Linked DNA regions of Cycloclasticus pugetii PS-1. The protein of the gene in region 1 interacts with the protein of each later gene in a pairwise test. Links are inferred from orthologs where the notes say so. Each region holds a gene or a part of one and is shown on either strand. Other genes may lie near its edges.

Region 1 (3,201 bases):
AGAAGCTTTATGAGCAAGCATCGGCCCACGAATCAAATCACCAATCGCATAAACACAAGGTTGACTTGTTTGCCAGATCTCATCAACTTCAATAAAACCGCGTTCATCAAGTTCAATTGGAGACTCTGGAGCAAATAAATTATCTGTGTTGGGCCTGCGACCAACCGATACGATCAATTTGTCCAGTTCTATGGTATGTTCGCCTGAAGCATCTTCATAATTGACAGTTACTTTTTTAGCTTTTGTGGTCGCCTTGGTAACGCGAGCACCCATTTTGATATCAAGTCCTTGTTTCTTAAATTGCCGTTTGGCTTCTGCTGCTATTTTTGTATCTACTGCCGGTAAAAACTCATCTTGGGCTTCAAGTAACACAACATCCGACCCTAAGCGGTTCCATACGCTGCCTAATTCCAGGCCAATGACACCGGCCCCAATTACGCCTAATTTTTTAGGTGTTTTATCAAAATTCAGTGCGCCAGTGGAGTCGACAATATTTATGTTGTCGACAGGGGCAGAGGGGATATCGATAGGGCGTGAGCCGGTTGCTAAGATAATGCTGTCTGCTGAAATAACAGAAACATCATCAGTGTTGCTAGTGATTTCGACTTGCTTCCCAGCCAGTAATTTTCCGCGACCATGAAAGCTGGTGACTTTATTAGCCTTAAAGAGACCACTGATGCCACCGGTAAGACGACTTACGATATCGTCTTTGTTTTTGATCATTGTGGGCACGTCAATCTTCAGCCCAGTTACTTTGATACCATGCTCATCTAAGCCGTGGTTTAACTGTTCATAATGATGTGAGGACTCAAGTAGAGCTTTAGACGGTATGCAACCGACATTTAGGCAGGTGCCACCAAGGGATGCTTTATTGTTTTTATCAGTAAACTCATCAACGCAGGCTGTTTTTAGGCCAAGTTGAGCGCAACGAATTGCGGCGACATAACCACCCGGTCCACCGCCGATGACAACAACGTCAAATTTATTATCTAAACTCATGGGATGCTCCCTATTAAACGTTTAACAGTAATCTTGCGGGGTCTTCTAAGAAGTCTTTTATAGTGACTAAAAAGGACACTGCTTCTTTACCATCTATAATTCGATGATCATAAGATAAGGCTAGATACATCATAGGACGTATAACCATTTCACCGTTTTCTACCATCACTCGTTGGTTAATGGCATGCATACCCAAAATAGCACTTTGTGGTGGGTTCAAAATAGGAGTCGACATCATTGATCCAAATACACCACCATTAGTGATTGTAAATGTACCGCCGGTTAGATCATCGATGCCTAATTTTCCATCACGGGCTTTGATACCAAATTCAGCAATACCGCTTTCAATGGCGGCAAAATTTTTCAGGTCTGCATCTCTCAGTACCGGCACTACTAAGCCGCGAGGTGATGAAACGGCAATGCCGATATCATAATAACCATGGTAAATAATATCTTGTTCATCAACAGAGGCGTTGACTGATGGGAAAAGCTTAAGTGACTCAACGGCTGCTTTAACAAAAAATGACATAAAGCCTAATTTTGTATCATGAACTTTCGAGAATTGATCTTTATATTTACTGCGAATGTCCATAATAGGCTGCATGTTTACTTCGTTAAACGTTGTTAACATAGCCGTGTTTTGCTGAGCTTGAATTAAGCGCTCTGCAATTTTTGCTCGAAGGCGTGTCATCGGCACGCGTTGTTCTGCACGCTCACTTGTTGGTAAGGTTGGCATTGGTGTTGCCTTAGCCGCTTTGCTCGGTGCCGAATTGCTCATGGTTGCTGAAGCTGTTGTGACGCCATTACTAGACTGTTGCTTGATATGGTTTAGCACATCGGTTTTGGTGATTCTGCCGCCTTTACCTGAGGCTGCAATTTGTTGGGGGTCTAATCCATGCTCAGCAACGAGTTTTCTAACAGCAGGACTAAGTGCTTCAGTTGAACCTGAATTTTTTTCAGCAGGTAAAGTCGTTGTTGCTGGTTCTGATTTTGCCGGTGTTGCTTTTGGGCTTGGGGTTTCTGGTTTGGCGCTACCAGCTTCTATGCGAGCCAGCAATTGGCCGCTTAATACAGTAGAACCTTCTGGCTCAATGATTTCTGCTAACACGCCATCTGACAGTGCAGGGACTTCTAAAACTACTTTATCTGTTTCGAGGTCAACTAGATTTTCATCTTTTAAAACGGTGTCACCGGCTTGTTTATGCCAAGTTACTAAAGTGGCATCGGCAACGGATTCTGGAAGGCTAGGTACTACGACTTCAATGCTCATGTTTGTTCCTTTTTTTTAAAGTCTATTTTTTAATAAAGTGCTGTATGGATTAATTTTTGTTGCTGTTCAACATGTAGGCTAAATTGACCAACGGCTGGTGATGCTGACATAGGCCGACCTGCATATTTAAGTTCTAGCTTCTCGCTGAGTAAATCAAAAAACCGATGTCTAATTTGGTACCAGGCACCTTGATTTTTGGGCTCTTCTTGACACCAAACGAGTTGTTTTAATTGAGGGTATTGCTCAAAAGACTCATGTAGCTCATCGATAGGGAATGGGTAAAGCTGTTCGGCTCTGAAAATAGCAACGTTTTCAAGGCCATCGCTTCTGCGCTGTTCGAGTAAATCATAATAGACTTTTCCAGAGCAGACGATCAGTCTTGTGACTTTATTAGGATCAATATCATCCACTTCTTGAATCAGTGGGTGAAACTTGCCTTCAGTGAGCTCTTCTAAGGTAGATGTTGCTAGTTTGTGTCGCAGTAAGCTCTTAGGGCTCATTATAATCAGTGGTTTACGGAAGTAACTCAATGTTTGGCGGCGTAATAAATGAAAGATCTGTGCTGGTGTCGATGGAACACAAACTTGCATATTATGTTCGGCGCATAATTGTAGGTAACGCTCTAAGCGGGCTGATGAATGTTCAGGGCCCTGGCCCTCGTAACCATGAGGTAATAACATAACAAGACCACAGATGCGCCCCCATTTTGTTTCACCTGAGCTTATAAATTGATCCATCAGCACTTGTGCACCATTGGCGAAATCACCAAATTGTGCTTCCCATATAACTAGATCATCGGGTTCTGTTGTGGAGTAGCCATACTCGAAACCTAGAACCGCTTCTTCAGATAGAAAAGAATCATAGAGAGAGAATCTACCTTGTTCTAGAAACATATGTCTTAGCGAGGTATAGGTCTCACCATTTTGCGTATT
Region 2 (3,304 bases), 530 kb from region 1 along the record:
GCTTAACAGGCACGAATTTAACGCGTGCTTGGCTGAATGTGCCGATGGTGACACATCATGAGCTAGCAGACATTACTGATATGGAAGCGTTCCGTAAATCATTAAAAGCAGATGCTGAAAAACGGGGTGTGAAGGTCACGTTTTTAGCATTTATGATGAAGGCTTTAGTGGCTGCATTAAAAGAGTTTCCACAGTTTAATGCCTCGTTATCGCCAGATGGTAATAGCTTGATTTATAAAAAATATTACAACATTGGTATAGCTGTTGCGACACCAAATGGGCTTGTTGTACCTGTCTTTAAAGATGTTGATAAGGTCAGTATTTTTGAGTTGGCTGAACAAATGGGCGTGATCAGTAAAAAAGCAAGGGATGGTAAGCTTTCTCCAAAGGAAATGCAGGGCGCATGTATGACGATCTCAAGCCTAGGTGGAATTGGCGGTACTGCTTTTTCACCAATTGTTAACGCCCCCGAAGTGGCGATCTTAGGTGCGACACGTGCAGAGATGCAGCCAGTCTGGAATGGTAGTGAATTTATCCCCCGCTTAATGCTTCCATTAGATCTCACTTATGATCATCGCGTGATAGATGGTGCGGATGCTGCCTCCTTTATGGTAGCGCTTTCACGTTATCTCAATGACATCCGTCGTGTGTTGTTGTAGGAGGATATGATGGCTAATCTAATAGATATAAAAGTTCCAGACATTGGCGAGTTTGATGACGGCGTAGAGGTAATTGATATTCAGGTCGCTGTGGGTGATAGCGTTGCGGTCGAAGACAGTCTTTTGACCTTGGAAAGCGACAAGGCGTCGATGGATATTCCAAGTACCTCAGCCGGTGTTGTGAAAGAAATAATGGTTGCATTAGGCGATAAAGTGGTTGAAGGTGATTTATTGATAAAGCTTGAAGCATCTGAGGCTATGGCGACGCAGGACTCGTCAGCTGCTGACGATATTCCAGTGGCAGAACCTGTTTCCACGCCGCCTGTAAGCGCAAATGAAAGTGCTGATCTGCATGTGGATGTACTGGTTATGGGCGCAGGTCCTGGTGGTTACACGGCGGCCTTTCGCGCAGCTGACCTCGGCAAAAAAGTGGCGCTTATAGAACGCCATGCCTCGTTAGGGGGCGTTTGCTTGAATGTTGGATGTATTCCATCAAAAGCATTATTGCACCAAGCGCAGGTTATTCATGAGGCGGCAGAAATGTCAGCACATGGCGTTACTTTTGAACCTCCGACGTTGGATATCGATGCTATTCGTGGCAATAAAGAGAACATTATTCAGCGCTTAACAGGTGGCTTAGCAGGCTTAGCAAAACAACGGAATGTTACGGTTGTGACAGGGTATGCGAATTTTGCATCCAGCCATTCTGTTGTGGTTGAAAATGAAGGCAGTAGCCAAACGATATCCTTCGATAATGCAATTATTGCAGCCGGTTCGCAGCCGGTTAAAATCCCTGGTTTCCCGTACGACGATGATCGTCTGATGGACTCAACAGGTGCGCTCGCTCTGGCCGATGTTCCTGAAAAAATGTTGGTGATCGGTGGCGGTATTATTGGTTTAGAAATGGCGACGGTCTATCATGCTTTAGGTTCAAAAATTAGTGTGATTGAATTAATGGATCAATTGGTAGCCGGTTGTGATAAAGACCTTGTTAAGCCCCTACATAAAAGATTATCGAAACAGCTTGAAAATATTTACTTGAAAGCAAAAGTAACGGCTATTGAGTCAACAGATGATGGCTTGAAAGTAAGCTTTGAAGGCGAAGGTGTGCCCGACTCAGCGGTATATGACCGAGTGTTGATGTCTGTAGGTCGTCGTCCTAACGGCAGTTTAATTTCGGCAGATAAAGCCGGTGTGAATGTAGATGAGCGCGGCTTTATTTCGGTCGATAAGCAAATGAGAACCAACGTACCACATATTTTTGCGATTGGTGATGTCGTTGGTAACCCTATGTTAGCGCATAAGGCAGTTCATGAAGCAAAAGTAGCCGCTGAAGTGATAGCGGGTGAAAAAGCAGCCTTTGACCCTATGACGATTCCATCGGTAGCATATACCGACCCTGAAATTTCATGGATGGGATTGACCGAAACAAAAGCAAAAGCGGATGGTATTAAGTACGAAAAATCTGTTTTCCCATGGGCAGCGAGTGGTCGCGCCTTGAGCATTGGCCGCGATGAAGGGATGACCAAAATCCTTTGGGATCCTGAAACAAAACGTATTTTAGGTGCAGGTATTGTTGGCACCAACGCAGGTGAATTAATTGCCGAAGCGGTTTTAGCATTGGAAATGGGTGCAGATGTTGACGATATGGGGTTAACCATTCATCCACACCCGACCTTATCTGAGACCTTGTGTTTTGCAGCAGAAATGCAGGCGGGTTCAATTACCGACTTATACGTTAAAAAGAAATAAGTCGGGTCAGGCGATGAGCGTATCACTGAATTTTGTACGACACGGTGAAGCGGGTAGGCCGATAATTATTTTACATGGGCTATTTGGTAGCGCGCGTAATTGGCAGGGAATTGCAAAGCAATTGGCAGAACACGACACGGTATACAGCTTAGATTTACGTAATCATGGTTCATCTCCACATGCTGATGAGATGGGGTATGAATCAATGGCGACTGATGTGCTAGCGTTTATGACGCTTGAAGACATTAAAGAAGCGGTGGTACTAGGCCATAGCATGGGTGGGAAAGTTGCGATGCAACTGGCCCTCTCAGAGCCAGAAAAGGTGAGTCAATTAATTGTTGTGGACATGGCACCTGTGACGTATTCGCATAATTTCGATGATGTGTTGTTGGGCCTATATCATGTACCACTTGACAGCGTCGGCTCAAGAAAAGAAGCTGATCAGTACTTAGCTGAAAAACTAAGTACGCCCAGTTTAAGACAGTTTTTACTACAAAACTTGGTGGCGAATACATCAAGGGGTTATCAGTGGAGAGTTAACCTTGCGAGCATTGAAAAAAGCATGCCTGATATTATGGGGTTTCCAGCAAATAGCCTTAAGAAGCAGTATGCGAATCGTGCGTTGTTTATTAATGGTGGTCAATCAACCTATATGACGTCACGCTACCGAGAACCGACGAAAGAAATGTTTCCAGCCGCCGAATTTCAAACCATAGCTAAGTCTGGCCATTGGCCGCATATTGAATCACCTGTGGAATTTATGACGTTGCTTAATAGTTTTTTAAGTTAGAAGAAAAATATAAAGTTCTATTTTTATCTGCCGATATAGGCGGTATGAAGACGATTAAACACTATATATTCTTACTGGCAATGACGCTGTTTAGTGCGAGCAC

Evidence for each region.
Region 2: the proteins of odhB (region 1) and lpdA interact in binary tests that used the Escherichia coli proteins (3 or more experiments, as listed by UniProt). The link is inferred for Cycloclasticus pugetii PS-1 from one-to-one orthologs.

Annotation. Positions count from the first base shown.
Region 1 is NZ_ARVU01000001.1:1,487,676-1,490,876, reverse strand. What follows is about bases 142-3,011. They hold odhB (2-oxoglutarate dehydrogenase complex dihydrolipoyllysine-residue succinyltransferase), read right to left. Parts: upstream 2,270-3,011; coding sequence 1,013-2,269; downstream 142-1,012. Other genes in these bases: CYCPU_RS0107260 (2-oxoglutarate dehydrogenase E1 component), read right to left, coding at 2,299-3,011; lpdA (dihydrolipoyl dehydrogenase), read right to left, coding at 142-999. In the rest of the region: more of lpdA, read right to left, coding at 1-141; more of CYCPU_RS0107260, read right to left, coding at 3,012-3,201. UniProt on the Escherichia coli protein: E2 component of the 2-oxoglutarate dehydrogenase (OGDH) complex which catalyzes the second step in the conversion of 2-oxoglutarate to succinyl-CoA and CO(2).
Region 2 is NZ_ARVU01000001.1:2,015,112-2,018,415, reverse strand. The notes cover bases 67-3,039. They hold lpdA (dihydrolipoyl dehydrogenase), read left to right. Parts: upstream 67-668; coding sequence 669-2,411; downstream 2,412-3,039. Other genes in these bases: CYCPU_RS0109865 (alpha/beta fold hydrolase), read left to right, coding at 2,425-3,039; aceF (dihydrolipoyllysine-residue acetyltransferase), read left to right, coding at 67-659. Outside these bases: more of aceF, read left to right, coding at 1-66; more of CYCPU_RS0109865, read left to right, coding at 3,040-3,201; CYCPU_RS0109860 (OmpA family protein), read left to right, coding at 3,246-3,304. UniProt on the Escherichia coli protein: Lipoamide dehydrogenase is a component of the glycine cleavage system as well as of the alpha-ketoacid dehydrogenase complexes.